Regions from separate parts of the Staphylococcus sp. MZ3 genome, predicted to be linked through region 2. Evidence: predicted binding sites of a transcription regulator. Region 2 holds the regulator's gene; each other region holds the start of a gene.
The links. The regulator NrdR, encoded in region 2, represses ribonucleotide reductase genes. The targets are predictions, from matches to a motif close to AACACNATATATNGTGTT.

Region 1 (7,724 bases), 930 kb from region 2:
ACTTTTCGCGCCATTTGGTGGAACTTGATAGTAAAAAGCCCATTCAATAACGCCCCAGTATAAAATATCAGAGCCTATGCCTGCACAAAACAGCATTGCCGCCCATGTAAATGTATTAAATTCTGGTTTATCACTTGCTTTACCAAGTGTGACATTACCATATTTACCAAATGCGATATACATTACAAAGCAAAAAATCGCCAGCCCCATAAATAAATATATCGAACCAATTGAATCAGAAATGGCACTATTAATACCAGTGATGATATCTTCACTTGCTTTTGGAAAAGCCATCATAGGTATAACTGCAAAAAGAAGTACAGCTACTGTCCCTATAAAGGTCGTCCAGTCCATAACTTTCTCTTTTTTCAATTGTGCTCCCCCTAATTATTAATTTTATGAATCCTGTTTCGATTTATCTCAAAATGTAATAATTATATTGATTCACAAAATTGACAATAACTAACATTTAATAATAATGCAAATTTCATACAATTTGAAACTTGGCAATTATTGAATATTTATATAATTTTTCCCGTAATAAACAAAACCTTAATAGCGCTAAAACAATAGTGTTAAGTTATGATTTAACGAATTTAACAAATTTTACTAGGACGGCATTTAAGAATATTTATACGTTATTAACGAATATTTATTTATTGTAAAACGCTACCAAAAAGTTAGACTTCCTTCCCACTAAAATACCACTTTTCTCTTTCAACTTTTTTAAAAAACGGATATGCAACTTTTAGTATTGGTATCAAAATGATTGTTAGGTCATATTCTATCAATATATTTTTCTAAAGAATTGCTTTTATTAACTTTCAATTATGTACCTAACCTAAAAAGAAGCCAAGGCAACGAATGTTACCTTGACTTCTAATACATATTCAACTAACTATATATTCAATCATACGCGCATGCGAGAGTGATTGTTGTACATCTATAATGCGTTGATTTAAAGAACCTTTATATGGTAAATCAGGTTTGAATAAGTGTTGTATAAATAGACCATCTACTAAAACGTCAATGTATGATAATAACTCTCGACGTTCTGCACAATCATTTGCTAAATATTCATATAAAAATCCAGTCCATACCCAAATTGTCTTTTTATTTCCAAAACGTGCTCGAAATGCTTTGACAAGATTTAATGTAATATCCAAATTACAAAATGGTTCGCCACCTAATAGACTTAGCCCAGATATATAATCATGATCGCAATCATCTAATATTTCTGCTAATATTTCATCAGTGTATTTCTCGCCATATCTGAACTTTTGTGAGGCTTTGTTATAACATCCAACACAATTAAATGGACATCCTGATACATAAACACTGCATCTTACTCCTTCACCGTCAACAAAGCTATTTGATTCTATTTTAGCAATATAACCTTGTCCTTGTTTAATGTCTAAAAGTGTCATTCTTTAGGCGCTTTCATATGTTTTACTCGTGCGCAAATTTCTTTATGACGGCCTTTAATTACTGGACGTTGAACTGGATTGCCTAAGTAACCACATGTTCGTTTAACGACATCAACTGTTTTAGGATTATCATTGCCACAGTTCGGGCATTTAAATCCTTTTTCAGTTGCTTCAAAATCTCCATCGTAATCACATTCATAACAATGATCAATCGGAATATTTGTACCTAAGTAACCAACTTTGTCATAAGAGTAGTCCCATACCGCTTCTAGTGCTTTCAAATTGTGTTGCAATTTCGGATACTCACAATAGTGAATGAAACCACCACTCGCATAATAAGGATAATCTTTTTCAAAATCTAACTTTTCAAAAGGTGTAACATCTTTACGTACATCATAATGGAAAGAGTTTTGGTAATATCCTTTATCTGTAATGTCTTTAATATCTCCAAATCTCTCTTGGTCTAAACGACAAAAACGATCCGTTAGCGATTCACTCGGCGTACTGTAAATACTGAACCAAATGTCATATAGTTCTGTCCATTTCGTTTGATAACGTTTCATTTCTTTAAGAATTTCAAGCGTAAATGCTTTTGCTTCTTGAGATGTTTCCCAGTCTGGACCATAGAAAACAGTAGCTGTTTCATACAACCCTATATAGCCCATTGAAATCGTTGCACGTTTATTTTTAAATAACTCAGCAACATCATCTGTTTCTTTTAATTTATAGTTAAAAGCGCCACTTTTATATAAAATTGGTGCGTTATTCGGTACAGCATCTTTCAAACGATTTATACGATAAAGTAATGCATCATGTAACACATCGATACGTTCATAAAAGATTTCCCAGAATTTCGTCATATTACCGGCAGATTCTAATGCCATTCTAGGTAAATTAAGTGTAACAACACCAAGATTACAACGACCATTATTTTCAAAATGACCTTCCGCATCTTTCCAACTTGGTAAAAATGAACGACAACCCATTGGCGCTTTGAAATCACCTAATATTTCTACGAGTTTGTCATAATTTAAAATATCTGGATACATACGTTTCGTTGAACACTTTAATGCTAGTTGTTTAATGTCATAGTTCGGATCTTGCGGACTAAAGTTGGTTCCTTTTTTAATTGAAAATACAAGTTTCGGGAAAATCGCTGTCGTGCGGTCTTTTCCTAAGCCTTTGATACGAGTATTTAAGATAGCTTGTTGAATTTTGCGACTTAAATGATCTGTACCTAAGCCGAATCCTAATGTTACAAAAGGTGTCTGTCCATTAGATGTATATAAGGTATTAATTTCATATTCTAAACTTTCAATCGCATCATTGATGTCTTTAGTGACTTGTTGATCAACATAACGATCAATTTCAGATTCTTTGACAAATTGCTTTGCGATATTCCTATGTTCTTCTTCATTATGTCGTGCATATGTACTAAGTAATTCGTCAACGCGGTCAACCGTACAGCCACCATATTGACTGCTAGAAACATTGGCTATAATTTGTACAAGCTGCGCTGATGCAGTTTGTATTGATTTTGGTGAAGTTACATTCGCGTTGCCTATTTCAAATCCATTATGTAGCATATTTTTAGCATCTATTAAACAACAGTTTGTTAACGGTTGGAATGGATGATAATCTAAGTCGTGAAAATGTATGTCCCCTCTTTGATGTGCATCTGCAACGTGCTTTGGTAATAAATGATTTAATGCGTAAGATTTAGAAACGATACCTGCTGTTAAATCTCTCATTGTTGAAAATGTATCACTATCTTTGTTAGCATTTTCGTTAACAATAGCAGGATCTTTAGAAATCAAACCCGTTAATGCTTCTTCGATTTGATTCATTTTACCCCTTCTTCCTATATATTGTGTCTACTCATTACGTTATACCACTATATATAGTATTTTCAAATTTTTATTAGTCTGTTAACTAAAACGTCACAAAGTTATTAACATTTAGTGAAATTCATATTTCTACACAATTATTTCATTAATTTTTAAAATTGTTTAAAGATTCGTCCGTCATTTCGACATGTTTATGCAACTATTATTTCATTTTGCACCGGGACTATAGTTTCTATTTTTCATACTTAAATCGTCACAATGCCCATCAACATTGCAATTACTAACATAACGATGGCGAATCCCCAAATCCAAAAGAATGCATACTTAATATACGTGCCCATGTTTGCCTCTGCTAAACCAATTGCCAACCATAAGGCTGGTGAAAACGGACTGACAAATGTACCTATAATATTCCCTATAACCATTGAATAAGCTGTTGATACAGACGGTACACCAAATTGCCCTGCTGTTTGTTCGACAATCGGTAACACAGCAAAATAATAAGCGTCTGTGCTAGTTAGTAAATCTAATGGTACGCCAAGTAAACCTACAATAATATGCAAGTATGGTCCTACTTCTGCAGGAATCACTTTGATTAAATTCGTCGCAATCGCTTTAAGCATACCGGTTTCATTTAGTACACCTAAAAACATACCTGCTGCAATAATCACTGCAGCCATCATTAATGCATTCGGCGCATGCGCTCTTAATCGCTCCATTTGTTCATCCACTGATTTAAAATTAATAACAAGCGCCAATGAGACACCTATCATGAATGCAAATTCAGGTGGCGCAATATTTATTAACATCGCTAGAATAACAGCTAAAGTTAAAGCTGTATTCACCCATTTTATCCATGGTTTTGTTCGTGCACGTCCTTTTACAGGAAACCTTACATCTTGATCTCGTTCATATACTTCAACTAATTTATGTACATCTATATCTTGTGTTTGCGGTAATTCATTTCTCTCTATTGCTTTTTTGATACGTTTTTGTTCTTTAAATCCAAGATATACCGCAAACAACATAACAAGAATGAATCCTATTATTTGAATAGGAATTAATCCATACCATAATTCATTGACACTTTTGGCTTTTAACACTGCAGCTACACGTGCCATTGGACCTCCCCAAGGTACCATGTTCATAATCGCCGCACTTAATGCTAATAGTAAAATCAATAAATATTTATTCATATTTAACGCTTTATATAAAGGTAATAATGCAGGAATAGAAAGCAAAAATGTTACCGCACCGGCCCCATCTAATTGGGCTATTGTGCCAATTAAAGCTGTCATTGCACAGACAATGACGACATTGCCTCGTGTCATTAATATTAAGCGTTTGACAAGCGGCTTGAATAAACCACTATCGTTCATGATACCAAAGAAAATAATGGCAAAGATAAACATAATAACAACGTTGATGACTTGATCTAACCCTTTAGCAAAAAATCCAACCAAATCTGTCACACTATATCCTAAAATCATTGCCCCTAAGCAAGGTATGATTGTCATACCTACAACTGGATTTATCTTTTTGGCAATGAGTAAACCTACAATTGAAATAATAATAATGAGCCCCATTACTGTTAACCACATATTATCACTATTCATATTATTTTCTCCCTCCACTTTTAATACAATTTACATAATCCCCCTCTTTAACTTAAATATTATAATTAATATAATTTTTTATATTTAAGTTATCTCATTTTATCAAAAAAATCTTTTTTGCGTAACTATCAATAGTGAAGTTTGATTTTCCTACTTGATAACATGGCATGACTAATCCTTGTATATCCTGTCCTGTATTTCATTTTGATTTATCATTTTTATTATTGCTTTCTATTGCACAAAAAATCTGGCTAAAGGTCGCTATGATAGTAACGACTTCAACCAGATTTCAATTTATCCATCTATTTTATTAAGTTTGTTCTACGTATCTTTTTCTCTATTGTAATATTCATATTTAAAACGCATATCATTATCGCTTAAATCCTTCATTATTAGACTATTCACAAAGCCGCCCATGTCTTAATTTCAATGATTAAGCGTTAAAGTTAAAATAAGAAGACTTACCTTAGACGGTTAGACGGTCCGCTATTATTATCTTACATCCAACCACGCTAAAAATTGAGCTTGTTTGTCATGATTTAAATATTCTTGTGACACAATTTGTGACAGTAACTGTTGCTTTTCGTTATATGTTATATCAAGTACTTTTATTTTCTGTCGGCAAGTATATAAAAAGTCGATATACGAACTGTATGATGGTGGATATAACGCCTCAAGCTCTGCCATAATTGATTTTGTCAACTTAGGACTCGCACCATCAGTTGAGACACTGATAGTTAGCTTGTCGCGGTGTAGTGCACTTGGAAATACAACATTGCCATTTGATGCATCTCCAACATTATTAAAAAGGGCATGCTCAGGTAAGGCTTGTTTTACCGCTTCATTGACACGTGGCTCATTGGTTGCTGCAATAACTATATACGCGTCTACAATATCGCTTGGTTCAAATTCTTTTTCTTTCCATATGACGACACCGTTATCTACCATATTTTGAAGTTTTTCGGTGATTGTCGGACTGATGACCGTCATATGTTCAACGTATTGACTTAATGTTTGTGCCCGACGACTTGCAATGACGCCTCCACCAACTATGACGACATTTTTATTTGTTAAATCTATCATTAATGGCATATTCATGTTGAGCAACATCCTTTATATCTTTTTACGTCATTTCATCTTAAAACATTTAACACCAATCGCTAATAAACATCACGTTGATAGCGTTGTTGCTGTTTCATTTGACGCAATATCGTCTCCGCTTCTTCTTGAGAAATATGACGTTCTTTTACCAATACATCTTTAATGGCTTGATGGACATCTTTCGCCATACATTTTTCATCACCACAAATATAGATTGCTGCGCCTTGCTCAATCCATTCATTGAAACGTTCACTTTCTTCCATTATACGATGCTGTACATATTCTTTGTGTTCTTGGTCTCTTGAAAATGCTAAATCTACGCGTGTTAAGTTTCCATTTTCAAGCCATTCTTCTATTTCTTCTTCATATAAAAAGTCAGAACTACGGTGTTGATCGCCAAAGAACAACCATGTTTTCCCAGTCATACCAAGTTCTTCACGTTCTTGTAAATATGCTCTAAAAGGAGCAATTCCAGTACCTGGTCCAATCATAATAACCGGTATATCTTGCTTCATCGGAAATTTGAAGTTCGGATTTTTCTTCAAATAAATTGGTACTATATCGCCTGGTTTAATTCGCTCAGCAAAATGAACCGAGCATACACCTTTTCTCTCACGTCCATGTGCTTGATAACGAACCGTACCAACGGTAATATGCACTTCATCTGGCGTTGCCATAAAACTACTAGAAATCGAATACTCTCTTGGTGGTAATTTTCTAAGGATTTGATACATATTCTCAGGTTGTAATTCTATAGTTGGAAAATCTGTTATTAAATCTATAAAGTCCCGATTTATAACATATTCACGCGCCCATGACTCATCTTGAATACGTTCAGATAATTCTTCATTGTCAAAATAGATATCTGCATTTTTCAATAATGGCAATGTTAATTTAGTAAATTCAAAATGTGATGTTAGTGCTTCAACAATAGGAACTGTATCACCATGATCATTAATTGGCACCGGAGATTGCGGATCCCAACCTAACATGGATATTAGTTTTTCAACCAATTCAGGGTCGTTTTGCGGTAATGCTACTATACAATCTCCTGGTTCATATGATTCACTAAAATCATCAAGTAAAAATTCTATATGTCGTGTTTCTTTATTTGAATCGGTACCATTTAAATTGATATTCGCTAAAACTTCTGCTTGGTATGGATTTGATTTAGAATATTTCTTTTCTTTGGCAGACTTAATTGATTCACTTATCACCGATTCACTTTGAATACCTTCTGATGTAGTATCAATCATATTAATGATGTCTGCCATCCACTTTTCTGCGTCTTCTTCATAATCAATATCACAATCTACACGCTTACATATACGCTCAGCGCCTAGATTTTCTAGTAAAGCATCTACATCTTTACCGGCTTGACAGAAAAATTCATATGTTTGATCACCTAAAGCTAGTACTGAATATCTCACATGATTTAAATTAGGTGCGTTATCGTCTTCTAAAAATTCAAAGAAATCCCATGCATTATCAGGCGGTTCTCCTTCACCATGAGTAGACGTAATAATAAATAAATCTTCTAACTGTGCGATGTTTGTCGTATCATATTCATCCATTGACATCAAAACAACTTGATGTCCGATATCACTTAAACGTTCTGAAAAAATTTCAGCTAAACGCATGGCATTACCTGATTCAGAACCATATAGCACTGTAACATGCCGCTGATTAGCTTCGATATGTGGCTCTTTATTTTGTAACATATACGTTGTTGA
Region 2 (7,724 bases):
TTGCATCATGATCAGTTTTAGAAAAGCTATTTCTATCTTTAAGAATCGATTTTTGCTCTTCATATTTACGTTTTCTCTCAGAATAATCATCAAATTTCTTTTTGAACTTCTTAATCTCAGTTCTTTTTTTACGGGTCTGTTTTCTAATTTGAGTACTATCTTCGTTCTCAATAGAATGATTTAAATCTTCGATTTCTTTATCTAAATGACTACCAATTAAATCTATTTCTTCTATTGTTAAATCGCTATCTCCATCTTCTTTTATCTCTGGTATTATTTTTTCTTCAACTAAGTCACGATATAATGCTTTTGAATTTTCGTTCAATTTCGATTCGTGATTTTGAATACTTTTCTTCCACACAAATGTATATCTATTGGCATTAGCTTTTACTTTTGTACCATCAATAAAAATTGAATTATCATCAATAAGATTTTGCTTTAAACATTGACTATGGAACTGAATAAATAAAGATTCAATTAACGCATCAGTGTTAGGATTCACTCTAAAACGATTAATAGTTTTATAAGAAGCTGTTTGATTTTGAGCTAACCACATCATTCGAATACTGTCATGAAGTAATTTTTCTATTCTACGACCAGAAAATACAGATTGAGTATATGCATATAAGATAATTTTTAACATCATTTTTGGATGATAGGATGTTGCGCCACGATGATGTCTGAATTCATCGAATTCGCTATCAGGTATCGTTTCAACAATTTCATTAACATATCGCGAAATATCATTTTGAGGGATTCTAACAGAAGTTTCTATTGGTAGTGTAAGTTGGGTCAAGTTATAATTTTTATACATAAGGCACCTCGTTAATTTAGTTTAGTGGTATTTATTAAATTATACGAAGGGACCCAACACAGAAAATTCATTTTATTGAATTTTACATTTATGTGCAAGTTGGGCAAAGTGTCTTATTTTTTTAAAGTATGTAAAAGTAAAATTACATGTTAATACGTAGTATTAATGGCGAGACTCCTGAGGGAGCAGTGCCAGTCGAAGACCGAGGCTGAGACGGCACCCTAGGAAAGCGAAGCCATTCAATACGAAGTATTGTATAAATAGAGAACAGCAGTAAGATATTTTCTAATTGAAAATTATCTTACTGCTGTTTTTTAGGGATTTATGTCCCAGCCTGTATTTTTTATAAAAAAGATAAATAAATCAACGGAAAACGCTTTCAAATTTCATATAATATGCTATACTAATTCCATAAAGTATAACACATAAAAATCAAGGGGTGCTTTTAATGTCAACGAATATTGCAATTAATGGTATGGGTAGAATTGGAAGAATGGTATTACGTATTGCATTACAAAATAAAAATTTAAATGTAGTAGCGATAAATGCTAGTTATCCACCCGAAACAATTGCACATTTAATCAATTACGATACAACACATGGAAAATATAATCTAAAAGTTGAACCGATTGAAAATGGATTGCAAGTTGGTGATCATAAAATTAAATTGGTTGCTGATCGCAATCCTGAAAACTTGCCATGGAAAGAATTAGATATCGATATTGCTATAGATGCAACTGGTAAATTTAATCATGGTGATAAAGCCATCGCACATATTAAAGCAGGTGCCAAAAAAGTATTGTTAACTGGTCCTTCAAAAGGTGGACATGTTCAAATGGTAGTTAAAGGCGTAAATGATAACCAATTAGATATAGAAGCATTTGACATTTTTAGTAATGCTTCATGTACTACTAATTGCATTGGTCCAGTTGCAAAAGTTTTAAATAATCAGTTTGGAATAGTTAATGGTTTAATGACTACTGTTCACGCTATTACAAATGACCAAAAAAATATTGATAATCCACATAAAGATTTAAGACGTGCACGTTCATGTAATGAAAGCATTATTCCTACTTCTACTGGTGCGGCGAAAGCTTTAAAAGAAGTATTACCAGAATTAGAAGGTAAATTACACGGCATGGCATTACGTGTACCAACAAAGAATGTATCGCTCGTTGATTTAGTTGTTGATTTAGAAAAAGAAGTAACTGCAGAAGAAGTAAACCAAGCTTTTGAAAATGCAGGTTTAGAAGGTATCATAGAAGTCGAACATCAACCACTAGTGTCTGTTGATTTTAATACTAATCCAAATTCAGCTATTATTGATGCAAAATCAACAATGGTCATGTCAGGGAATAAAGTAAAAGTTATTGCTTGGTATGATAATGAATGGGGTTATTCAAATAGAGTTGTAGATGTTGCTGAGCAAATTGGAGCACTTTTGACATCAAAAGAAACTGTAAGTGCAAGTTAATACAATTAATTTATAGCCTAACTCTGACTTCGGAGTTAGGTTTTTTATTTTTTAATACAATAATATTGTCATGCAAATTACTTAATAAGTAACGATATAATGTTTTTTATTGTTTCATTATTTGGTTAAATGAATTAAATTGAGGGATTCTTTTTTCATCTCTAGATTTATAGTATAATTAGGCATAATCAAAATAAAGAGGGTGATGTAATGAAATGCCCGAAATGTAATTCTACACAATCTAAAGTTGTAGATTCAAGGCATGCCGATGAATTAAATGCCATTCGAAGACGAAGAGAATGTGAAAATTGTGGAACACGTTTCACTACATTTGAACATATCGAAGTTAGTCAGCTTATAGTTGTGAAAAAAGATGGCACAAGAGAGCAGTTTTCAAGAGAAAAAATACTTAATGGACTTGTGCGTTCTTGTGAGAAACGACCAGTTAGATATCAACAACTTGAAGACATAACAAACAAGGTTGAATGGCAATTACGAGATGAAGGTCATACGGAAGTGTCTTCACGAGATATAGGTGAACACGTTATGAACTTGTTAATGCATGTTGATCAAGTTTCATATGTTAGATTTGCATCAGTCTATAAAGAATTTAAAGATGTTGATCAATTGTTAGCATCGATGCAAGGGATTTTAAGCGAAAACAAACGGAGTGATGCTTAAATGGGACGACAAGCCTTCGAATTCGGCTTAAGACCAAAGGATCAATTCAAAGTTATGCAACACTTTGATTTAAATACGAATCATTTAGAGGTATTGAATCGACTGTATACACCGCTAATTGGAACGCAAGCAGTGGGTTTATATCATTTTATGACTCAATTCGTTAAAGAAAGTCATAATGAAACATTGATTCTTTCTCATTATATTTTTATGAATGAACTTAAAATTAATTTACTAGAGTTTAGACAACAAATGGACTTACTTGAAGCGATTGGATTGTTAAAGGCGTTTGTCAAACATGATGAACAAGAAACACAATTTGTTTACCAATTAATTCAACCGCCTTCAGCACATTTATTTTTTAATGATCCAATGTTGTCAATCTTTTTATATAGTGAAGTCGAGCATCGTCGATTTCATGAGTTGAAGAAATACTTTGAGTATCAACAAATTGATTTGAGTGAATTTAAACAGGTAACAAGACAATTTACTGATGTTTTTAAAGTGCCGTCTACAAAAATAGATATCGATACAAGTGATATTCCGATTAATGAACCGTACCAAGGTATCGATTTATCAAATGAATCTTTTGACTTTGAAATGTTGAGACAAATGTTAGGTAAACATTTTATTAGTCAAGACATTGTTACCAAAGATGCAAAGCGTTTAATTACACAACTCGCGACTTTATATGGTTTAACAGCAGATGGCATGAAGCATGTTATTTTAAATTCAATTACAAGTGGACAACAGTTATCCTTTGAAGAAATGCGTAAACAAGCACGCTCGTATTACTTAATGGAACACGAAAATCAAATGCCTAAATTACAGGTGAAATCTCCTGCTACATCATCTTCGACGGGCAAATCTTCAGAAGTGAATCCAAAGCCACAAAGTGATGAATGGTTTGAGTTACTTGAACAAACGAGTCCAATTGATATGTTAGCTTCTTGGTCTGAATCAGAACCAACTATATCGCAAAAGACAATGGTTGAAGAATTAATTGAACGTGAAAAAATGTCTTTTGGCGTCATTAATATTTTGTTGCAATTTGTCATGTTAAAAGAAGATATGAAACTTCCTAAAGCGTATATTTTGGAAATAGCATCAAATTGGAAGAAAAAAGGTATTAAGACAGCTAAAGAAGCATATAATTACGCTAAAAAAGTTAATCAACCTAAAAATGAGGGTTCTAGCGGAAATTACCAAAAGCGTGGTTCATACTATGGGCAGCGTAATCGTATTTCAAAAGAAAAAACACCTAAATGGTTAGAAAATAGAGATAAAGCTAGTGAAGAAGATTCGGCTAAAGATAATAGCGTAGATGATCAACAATTAGAGCAAGATCGACAAGCATTTCTAGATAAATTATCTAAAAAATGGGAGGAGGACAGTCAATAATGAAGCAATTTAAAAGTATAATTAACACGTCGCAGGACTTTGAAAAAAGAATAGAAAAGATAAAAAAAGAAGTAATCAATGACCCAGATGTTAAGCAATTTTTGGAAGCGCATCGAGCTGAATTAACGAATGCTATGATTGATGAAGACTTAAATGTGTTACAAGAGTATAAAGATCAACAAAAACATTATGACGGTCATAAATTTGCTGATTGTCCAAATTTCGTAAAGGGGCATGTGCCTGAGTTATATGTTGATAATAACCGAATTAAAATACGCTATTTACAATGCCCATGTAAAATCAAGTACGACGAAGAACGCTTTGAAGCTGAGCTAATTACATCTCATCATATGCAACGAGATACTTTAAATGCCAAATTGAAAGATATTTATATGAATCATCGAGACCGTCTTGATGTAGCTATGGCAGCAGATGATATTTGTACAGCAATAACTAATGGGGAACAAGTGAAAGGCCTTTACCTTTATGGTCCATTTGGGACAGGTAAATCTTTTATTCTAGGTGCAATTGCGAATCAGCTCAAATCTAAGAAGGTACGTTCGACAATTATTTATTTACCGGAATTTATTAGAACATTAAAAGGTGGCTTTAAAGATGGTTCTTTTGAAAAGAAATTACATCGCGTAAGAGAAGCAAACATTTTAATGCTTGATGATATTGGGGCTGAAGAAGTGACTCCATGGGTGAGAGATGAGGTAATTGGACCTTTGCTACACTATCGAATGGTTCATGAATTACCAACATTCTTTAGTTCTAATTTTGACTATAGTGAATTGGAACATCATTTAGCGATGACTCGTGATGGTGAAGAGAAGACTAAAGCAGCACGTATTATTGAACGTGTCAAATCTTTGTCAACACCATACTTTTTATCAGGAGAAAATTTCAGAAACAATTGAATTTTAAAATGATTGGTGTATAATGAATACAAATCTAAATCGTTTAAATGATTGAAGACAAGATGATCTAATCAATATTACACAGAAAGCCATTGTTTGATGAGAATATGGTTAATAAATTAGATGATTACTACTTCATTTATGGTATTTGTAATGAATACCCGGATCAAGACCGTTATCTTAAGCAGAGATATTTAATACATAAATTGTATTAGATAACTAGGGTGGTACCACGACGATCTCGTCCCTTGTATAGGGGCGGGATTTTTTGTTTTTTTCAGACATAAATGTTTGTTGGTGTCATATATTCCCTGTTTATTGTTAATAGGTTTAATGTTAAAACGATGATTGTTGTTCAATTTTTTAACGAGGTCAGATAAAAGTATTTATAAAGCAAATAGGAGGGTTTAACATGGAACAAATTAATATTCAATTTCCAGATGGTAATAAAAAGGCGTTTGATAAAGGTATTACTACTGAAGATATAGCACAATCAATTAGTCCTGGATTACGTAAAAAAGCTGTTGCCGGCAAATTTAACGGGCAACTTGTAGATTTAACTAAACCGCTTGAAACTGATGGATCAATTGAAATTGTGACACCAGGTAGTGAAGAAGCGTTAGAGGTATTACGTCATTCTACTGCACATTTAATGGCACACGCAATTAAAAGGTTATATGGTAATGTTAAATTTGGTGTAGGTCCTGTAATAGAAGGTGGATTCTACTATGACTTCGACATTGACCAAAACATCTCATCTGATGACTTTGAACAAATTGAAAAAACAATGAAACAAATCGTTAACGAAAATATGAAAATCGAACGAAAAGTGGTTTCACGAGATGAAGCGAAAGAGTTATTCAGCAATGATGAATACAAATTAGAATTAATCGACGCGATTCCTGAAGATGAAAATGTAACATTATATAGTCAAGGTGATTTTACTGATTTATGTCGTGGAGTTCACGTTCCATCAACAGCTAAAATTAAAGAGTTTAAACTATTATCTACAGCAGGTGCATACTGGCGTGGAGATAGTAACAACAAAATGTTACAACGTATATACGGTACTGCTTTCTTTGATAAAAAAGAATTAAAAGCACATTTACAAATGTTAGAAGAGCGTAAAGAACGTGATCATCGTAAAATTGGTAAAGAGTTAGAATTATTCACAAATAGCCAATTAGTTGGTGCTGGTTTGCCATTATGGTTACCTAACGGTGCAACAATTAGACGTGAAATTGAACGTTACATTGTTGATAAAGAGGTGAGCATGGGTTATGACCACGTTTATACACCAGTACTTGCTAATGTTGATTTATACAAAACATCTGGTCACTGGGATCACTATCAAGAAGATATGTTCCCACCAATGCAGTTAGATGAAACTGAATCTATGGTATTACGTCCAATGAACTGTCCACATCATATGATGATTTATGCGAATAAACCACATTCATATCGTGAATTACCTATCCGTATCGCTGAGCTAGGAACGATGCATAGATATGAAGCAAGTGGTGCTGTATCAGGATTACAACGTGTTCGTGGTATGACTTTAAATGATTCACATATCTTTGTTCGACCTGATCAAATTAAAGAAGAATTCAAACGCGTTGTAAACATGATTATTGATGTGTATAAAGACTTTGGTTTCGAGGATTATAGCTTTAGATTAAGTTATAGAGACCCTGAAGATAAAGAAAAGTACTTTGATGATGATGACATGTGGAATAAAGCTGAAAATATGCTTAAAGAGGCAGCGGATGAGCTTGGCTTATCGTACGAAGAAGCGATTGGTGAAGCGGCATTCTATGGTCCGAAACTAGATGTTCAAGTTAAAACAGCGATGGGTAAAGAAGAGACATTATCAACAGCACAACTTGATTTCTTATTACCAGAACGTTTTGATTTAACTTATATTGGTCAAGATGGTGAACATCATCGTCCAGTTGTTATTCATCGTGGTGTTGTATCAACAATGGAACGATTTGTAGCATTTTTAACTGAAGAAACTAAAGGTGCATTCCCGACTTGGTTAGCGCCAAAACAAGTTCAAATCATTCCAGTTAACGTTGATTTACATTATGATTATGCGCGCCAATTGCAAGATGAATTGAAATCTCAAGGTGTTCGTGTAAGTATTGATGACCGTAATGAAAAAATGGGTTATAAAATTAGAGAAGCTCAAATGCAAAAAATACCTTATCAAATCGTAGTTGGGGATAAGGAAGTTGAAAATAATCAAGTGAATGTGCGTCAATATGGATCGCAAGACCAAGAAACAGTTGAAAAAGATGAATTTATCTGGAATCTAGTTGATGAAATTCGTTTGAAAAAACATAGATAGACAGTTGTCGCAATAAAATGCTTTAAAACTTTTATTGCGTATCAAGTTTTACAGGGTTGATTATGCGTGATGAATCCTGTATAT
Region 3 (7,724 bases), 980 kb from region 2:
ATTAGTAAAGTCTTTACCCATTCCTACAATCGTGAAATGATTAGCAAAAAGATATGTCAATGCTAAAAGAGGAATACTTAAATATAAAATTTCATAGCGTCCACTTGTGATAATGGCAAAGTTCCCGTTAAGCCAGTTACCAATGCTTTGAACAGCATTCGTGCGCAATGAGATGAAGGTTGTGAAACTTGCAACAATCCCACCCATCATAATTCCTAGAAGCGGTACAAAAATGACATCTTTCACTTTTATAAAATCAATGATTTTAACAAATAAAAACGTACCGCAAATACTGCAAATAACAGCAAATACTAGTTTTAATAAAATATGACCGGTTGGAAAGAACAATAAAGCAATTAAAATACCTAGTTTAGCCCATTCCATCGTTCCAGCTGTAGTCGGACTAACAAACTTATTTTGCATCATTTGTTGCATTATCAAGCCTGCTAAAGCCAACGAACTTCCAGCAATTAAAATACTCATCGTCCTTGGTATTCGGCTTGAGAATAAAATATTCCGCTGTGACTCAGTTAAATGTAGTAAATCTTTAATTGATAGTTCACTCACACCTATGAACAACGAAATAATTGTCAACAATATTAGTAATAGAAGCAAAATATTTCCCTTTAATAAATACTTCATTACAAATTTTTCTCCCTTTAAATTAATGATAATCATTATCATTGATAATATTTCTCATTAATAGTAGCGTTTTTTGACCATAATTTCAATAGCCTTTCAAATAATTTAGTGTCAATTTTATTGATATTTGCAATTAAACTGAAATTTAATTTTTCGGAATGTGTATTTTGTTTGCTTAAAGTAAAATAGAACACTTAAGATTTTGATGTCTGGGAATAGTGGAAATGATAAAAACTACTAATGATTGATTATGTAGTGGTTCTTAACATTAGCCTCAGCTAATGTGTACTTAAAAATAGGAATACATGAGTAAAACTCATGTGGAAGTGATAATTTCTAAAGGAAAAAGTTTTTCTTTATGTTGGGGCCCCGCCCGAACTTGCACAATATTGTTAGCTGACTTTCCGCCTGCTTTTATGTTGGGGCCCCGCCAACTTGCACATTATTGTTAGCTGACTTTCCGTCTGCTTCTATGTTGGGGCCCCGCCAACTTGCACAATATTGTTAGCTGACTTTCCGCCTGCTTCTGTGTTGGGGCCCCGCCAACTACTGCCAATATAAATAACATTGTACATCTTAGAGCATTGATTTCTTACTCAGACTCATAATGAGTTAGATACACATAAAAAAAGACCTTCAACATGTAGGAGACAAGACGAAACGAATCGCTATTTCCCTTTACATGTGAAGGTCTTTTAATTTAATTGTTATTTGTTGTCAAATACAAAGTCATCATCTTGTAATGCTTCTACGTTTAATGCTAATACATAACCATCACCTTTTACTGAGAAGAAGTCATGGTTTTTAGTTGTTGTATCTAAGGCATTCTCAATGATTGGGTTAAATTCACGTTCCTCAAAATAAGGTTCAAAGCCTAAGTTTGAAAGTGCTTTGTTTCCATTATATTTAACATAGTTTAGCACATCTTCAGTGATTCCAAGATCATCGTATAACATTTTTGTGTATGACTCTTCATTTAAATACAAGTCATTTAGCAATTTATACATTTCTTGATCTGCTTTTTGTTTCTCACTTTCAGATAGTTCATTTCGTAAATGCTGTGCATCTAAACCGGTAAATACACCATGAATAGATTCATCTAAAAGAATTTTACGAATGATTTCACCTGATGTCGTCATTTTCCCTTGACCAGCAAGATATAGTGGATAATAGAAACCTGAGAAGAATAAGAATGTTTCTAAAAATACACTCGTAACTCTGGCCATATATTGGTCGTATATCGAAGCTTCTTTACCCCAAAGTTTGTGATAATTAGCAACAATTTTATCAGATTTATATTTTAAATGGGGTTCCTCTAAAACCCATTCATCTAATAGGTAGTTTGTTTCACTAGATGGTAATAGTGTTGTGAAAATATGTGAATAGCTTTTCGCGTGTATTTGCTCCATCATCGCCATAAATGAATAAACTGCTTTTTTCCTTAAGTCAGTCGTATGTAGCATAACTAAAGGCATGCCATCATCTGCTTGATGTGTATCTAAGCCTGTTAAACCAGCTAATGCTTTTTTAAATGTGTCTTGTTCAGCTTCAGATAAAGTCTTCCAACTTGCAATGTCTTTTGATACTTTAAATTCTGTTTCAACCCACATTTGAGATATATTTTGTCTCCAAAACATATTCGTCATATCTTCTTGTGTGTTCCAATTAACAGCTATCATGAATATAATTTCCTCCTGTAATGTTACTCAATAATTGACAAATACAGACATAGCAGTCTAATCATCTGCTAATTCAGACCAGATGATTAGCTGTTTGTCATTTTCAACATTTAATTGTTAGATAGAACAACTTGTACATTCTTCTACACTTAATAATTTATTTCTAGTATAGTAAAGTGATTTTAATCCTTTATAGTGCGCATATACATATAATCTTGCTAACTCACGTGTAGAAATTTCAGAATTAACATAAAGGATCGTTGAGATACCTTGGTCAATATGCGTTTGAATTGTCGCAATTAAATCGATTAATTTCATCTGATCAGTATTGAATGCTGATTTGTAGTACCACATTGTTTGTGGTGATAAGAATGGCATAGGGTAAAATGTTTCCGCATTACCATAAGTACGACGTTCAATTTGGTCAACGATTGGCATTACAGAACTTGTTGCATTTTGAACATAAGAAATACTTTGTGTTGGAGCAATTGCTAATCTATATGCATGATATAAACCATATTGTTCAACATCTTGTTGTAGTTTCTTCCAATCCTCAGAAGTAGGAATAGCCATACCATCGAATAATTCACGTACTTTTTCGAATTGAGGTTCAAATTCTTGAGTTGTATAGAACTCGAAATATTTGCCATTAGCATAATCAGACTTTTCAAAGTCTTGATATTTGATACCACGCTCTTTAGCGATTTCCATTGAACGTTCGATTGAGTAGAAATTCATCATCATAAAGAAGATATTTGCAAAATCTTTTGCTTCTTCTGACTCATAACCAATTTTATTTTTTGCTAGGTAACCGTGTAAATTCATGACACCAAGACCAACTGAATGTAATTCACTGTTAGCTTTTCTAACTCCTGGTGCATTTTGAATATTTGCTACATCACTCACAACAGTTAATGCGTCCATACCAGAGTGAACTGAATCTCTGAATTTTCCGCTTTCCATTACATTAACAATATTTAATGAGCCCAAGTTACAAGAAATATCACGTTTAATTTCGTCTTCAATACCATAGTCATTAATAATTGAAGTTTCTTGTAATTGGAAAATTTCAGTACATAAGTTACTCATTTTAATTTGTCCAATGTTTGAATTCGGATGCACTCTGTTAGCATTATCTTTAAACATTAAATATGGATAACCTGATTGTAATTGTGTTTGCGCAATTAAATTCAACATTTCACGCGCATTCTTTTTCTTTTTCTCAACATTTGGGTTTGCAACCATGTCATCATAATATTTTTCTAAATCGATATCGTCTAATGTCACACCATATTCTTCTTTAACTGTATGAGGTGCAAACATATAAAAGTCCTTACCTTCTTTAGCTAAATCGAAGAATTTAGATGGAACAATTAAACCAGTTGATATTGTAGATAAACGTAAATCTTCATCCGCATTTACTTTTTTAGTATCTAAAAATTCTTCTACATCATAATGGAAGATATTTAAGTACACAGCACCAGCACCAGGGCGTTGACCAAGTTGATCTGCATAGCTAAAGCCACCTTCAAGTGACTTAGCAATAGGTAAAACGCCTTTCGCTACGCCTTTAATTCCTTTAATTGCTTCACCACGTGCACGCAATTTAGATAAGTTAATTGCAACGCCGCCCCCAATTTTACTTAATTGTTTTGCAGTTGAATCAATAAAGTTAATTGAATTTAAGCTGTCATCCACTTCTAATAAGAAACATGACACTAGCTCACCACGACGCGCACGGCCTGCGTTTAAAAATGTTGGTGTCGCTGGTTGATATCTTTGTTCAACCATAGCAGAAATAAATTGTTTAGCTTGTGCTTTATTACCATTTGCTAGGTATAAAGCAACAATGGCAACGTGTTGATTATAGTCTTCTAAGTATTGACTTTTATCATTTGTTTTCAAAGCGTAATCTTTGAAAAATTTACTAGCTGACATATAACTTGCAAAATTAAACGGGATTGATTTTGCATAATCAGTGATTTCAATTAGATCCGCTTCACTATAAATATCAAACACATTGAAATAAAAATCGTTGTCTACTAAATAACGTAAACGCTCGATTTCAGTGTCGAAGAAGATTGTTTTGTCTTTTACTTCTTCTAAATAAGCTACTAAAGCTTCTTGGTCTTTTTCTAAACTAAAGAATCCATCTTCTCTTCGTTTAGTGACCTCATTATTTAATTCAATATGATTGTACTTTTTCTCTTCCATGGTTTTCATTAAAATTACCCACCTTGTTCTTAAATTCAATAACGTCTTTGTTTTTTCCATGTAACTCAAACTTCATTAATAAAGGGACATTATACTCTTCTGATATCGTGCGACCCGCTTTTGCGAAATTTAGTCCCCAATTTCGATTACCGCTAGCTGCCACACCTCTGATGTATTGATGATTAACTTCTAAAAAAGATTGAACGGGTTCTGGTACTTCTCCAAATCCAATAGTGCCAGTAACGATAATAAACGGTTCATGAACTGGTTCCATACAATTTTCTGCTGTAATCTCAAGCGTATTTTCAAGTTCTGTTCTCTTAATAAAACGACGGACATTTCCAGTAAATGAAAAATATATTATTTTCATTGGATCACCTTCTTTCTTCAACCCTTTTAAATAAAGTAGTCATTACAATTAAAAAATGCTTTAACAACATGGTTACTATGGTTATCTCAGCATTGTATTAACTATAATGAAGCTACTTATTTTCTCAAATGTAAACCAATTGCATAGATTTATATTTGAGAAAATAGTAGCTTATATGGGTTGAATGTATAAAAATCACTATATGTAGTGTTTACGTCATTGGATATCTTCCATTTGTTCAGTACATTTTCTAAAAATATGACTATTAATTGATAATAACTATTAAATTTCTGTGTTAAATTACTTTTAAATGTAATTTCTTCATAAATAAAGCATTTGCATACAAAACACAAGATATTGTGTCTTTTTCGTTTCACCAACACTATATTATGTGTTTCATTATACATAAGACACACTATGATTTAAAGTGCCATTTTCTAATCGAATGTTCGTAAAACGTTCCAACTAGGCACCAATACTAAATTAGAAAAACTTGAACAAATTTAAAAAAATTTTTTAGTAGATATCACTTGATTTTTTTAAATCTGTGTCAATCTCAATTGTATCAACAGAAATCAAGAAAAAGCTTATTAGCTTGATACTGAATTGATATTTGTTTTATGTAATAACACAAACATTCATAAAAGTGTAATGCCCTATTATTCCGACAAATAAACACAGAACGTTTGTTCGGTACAATCTATTATAGTCTTTTTATAGTAAATTTCAACTATTTATGCACAACATGTTGTTTTATGCTAATATAAATACGTTAATTTTATATAAAAGAGGCGATAAAATTGAATCCTAAAGTAAAAGGTATCATTGCCATTTTAATTTCGGCTATTGGTTTCAGTTTTATGTCAGTGTTTTTCAGACTTGCAGGTGACCTTCCTGTTTTTCAAAAATCATTAGCACGAAACTTAGTAGCAATGTTTATTCCATTATTTTATATATATAAATACCATCAGCCAATGTTTGGCAGACTTTCAAGTCAACCCTTATTAATAACACGATCAACACTTGGACTTATTGGTGTATTGTTAAATATTTATGCCATTGATCATATGGTACTTAGTGATGCCGATTCATTAATGAAACTCAATCCTTTCTGGACGATTTTATTAAGCATTGTTTTCTTACATGAAAAGGTAAGGAAGTATCAAATAACAGCAATGATAATTGCTATTTTAGGTATGCTTTTAATAGTGAAACCTGAATTTTCATCATCTATGATTCCATCATTAGCTGGCTTATTCTCAGGTATTTTTGCAGCAGCAGCATATACATGTGTTCGAGCACTTAGTACAAGAGAAGCACCATATACTATAGTATTTTACTTCTCCTTATTTTCTGTCATCGTTTTAATACCTTTCACTGCATATACTTATGAACCAATGAGTCAGATGCAAATACTTTATCTATTAGGGGCTGGCTTAGCTGCCGCTGTGGGTCAAATTGGTGTTACATTAGCATATAGTTTTGCAGCCGCAAAAGATATTTCTATTTTCGCGTATGCATCTATAATTTTCACAGCAATACTTGGATTTATTCTATTCGGAGAATCTCCAGATTTCTATGCAACATTAGGTTACGTCGTTATTATCGGTGCAAGTTATTACATGTTTGAAAAAGCACGCCGAGACGCCAAAATAATAAAAAAATAAATTTAAAGGAGCGCTTTATATGGCACATGGCCGTCAACAAGATGAATTACAAGATATAACTTTATTAGGAAATCAAGACAATACTTACAATTTTGACTATCGTCCTGATGTATTAGAATCGTTTGATAATAAGCATCAAGGTCGTGACTATTTCGTAAAATTCAACTGTCCAGAATTTACATCATTATGTCCGATTACTGGGCAACCAGATTTTGCAACTATCTATATTTCATATATTCCAAATGTTAAAATGGTTGAATCAAAATCTTTGAAATTATACTTATTTAGTTTCAGAAATCACGGTGATTTCCACGAAGATTGTATGAATATTATTATGAATGATTTGATAGAGCTTATGGACCCACATTATATTGAAGTCTGGGGCAAGTTCACACCACGTGGTGGAATTTCTATTGATCCTTATACAAACTATGGACGTCCAAATTCTAAATATGAAAAAATGGCTGAGCATCGTTTGATGAATCATGATTTATATCCCGAAAAAATAGATAATCGTTAAATGTATCATTTAATAAACACACCAATAAGTTGATTTTCCTAACTTATTGGTGTGTTTTTCATTTAGCATACATAATAGGTTACATTAAAATAACATTTTATACCAAAGTACACCAAAAGAATATTAGTACACGAATTAAACAACATTTTTATAGAAACCTATTGCACTTTAACGTCAATAAGTATATTTTTATATTATCTCTAATTAATTGTGCGCGCTTAATAACAGAATATTCTCAATATTTTTATTTTTTTGTGATTTGTTGGAATATTTAGTTGATAAGGCACAATCAAATTTACTTAAACTATTGTATTAGGGGAAGAAAGGATGGGATGTATACATGACACAACAAAACTCCCATGGAAATCAAATTCAAGACATACCTCAAACAGGATTTTTCGGGCATCCTCGAGGACTAGGCGTACTCTTCTTTGTAGAGTTCTGGGAAAGGTTTAGTTATTATGGCATGCGTGCCCTACTCATTTTCTACATGTACTTTGCCGTAACAGATAATGGCCTTGGAATTGATAAAACAACAGCTATGTCAATTATGTCAGTTTATGGTTCATTAATCTATATGACATCAATACCAGGCGGATGGATTGCTGACAGAATTACAGGCACTAGAGGCG

Region 1: the regulator NrdR is predicted to act here: its motif matches at 3,318-3,335, upstream of nrdD (anaerobic ribonucleoside-triphosphate reductase).
Region 3: the regulator NrdR is predicted to act here: its motif matches at 5,100-5,117, upstream of nrdI (class Ib ribonucleoside-diphosphate reductase assembly flavoprotein NrdI).

The regions. Positions count from the first base shown of each region.
Region 1 is NZ_CP076026.1:2,678,233-2,685,956, forward strand. Features, by position in the region: gene KI230_RS13190 (BCCT family transporter) at 1-372, opposite strand, end outside; gene KI230_RS13195 (hypothetical protein) at 504-665, shown strand; gene KI230_RS13200 (hypothetical protein) at 681-791, opposite strand; gene nrdG (anaerobic ribonucleoside-triphosphate reductase activating protein) at 891-1,427, opposite strand; gene nrdD (anaerobic ribonucleoside-triphosphate reductase) at 1,424-3,274, opposite strand; gene KI230_RS13215 (CitMHS family transporter) at 3,520-4,890, opposite strand; gene KI230_RS13220 (hypothetical protein) at 5,212-5,307, opposite strand; gene KI230_RS13225 (NAD(P)-binding protein) at 5,383-5,988, opposite strand; gene KI230_RS13230 (assimilatory sulfite reductase (NADPH) flavoprotein subunit) at 6,051-7,724, opposite strand, start outside.
Region 2 is NZ_CP076026.1:1,750,091-1,757,814, reverse strand. Features, by position in the region: partial or broken gene KI230_RS08485 (IS1182 family transposase) at 1-814, opposite strand, end outside; gene gap (type I glyceraldehyde-3-phosphate dehydrogenase) at 1,263-2,288, shown strand; gene nrdR (transcriptional regulator NrdR) at 2,499-2,969, shown strand; gene dnaB (replicative helicase loading/DNA remodeling protein DnaB) at 2,970-4,370, shown strand; gene dnaI (primosomal protein DnaI) at 4,370-5,290, shown strand; gene KI230_RS08460 (hypothetical protein) at 5,383-5,505, shown strand; gene thrS (threonine--tRNA ligase) at 5,703-7,640, shown strand.
Region 3 is NZ_CP076026.1:768,791-776,514, reverse strand. Features, by position in the region: gene KI230_RS03635 (ABC transporter permease) at 1-642, opposite strand, end outside; gene KI230_RS03630 (hypothetical protein) at 681-836, opposite strand; gene nrdF (class 1b ribonucleoside-diphosphate reductase subunit beta) at 1,350-2,321, opposite strand; gene nrdE (class 1b ribonucleoside-diphosphate reductase subunit alpha) at 2,439-4,544, opposite strand; gene nrdI (class Ib ribonucleoside-diphosphate reductase assembly flavoprotein NrdI) at 4,507-4,905, opposite strand; gene KI230_RS03610 (DMT family transporter) at 5,706-6,572, shown strand; gene queF (preQ(1) synthase) at 6,592-7,092, shown strand; gene KI230_RS13740 (hypothetical protein) at 7,122-7,367, shown strand; gene KI230_RS03600 (peptide MFS transporter) at 7,433-7,724, shown strand, end outside.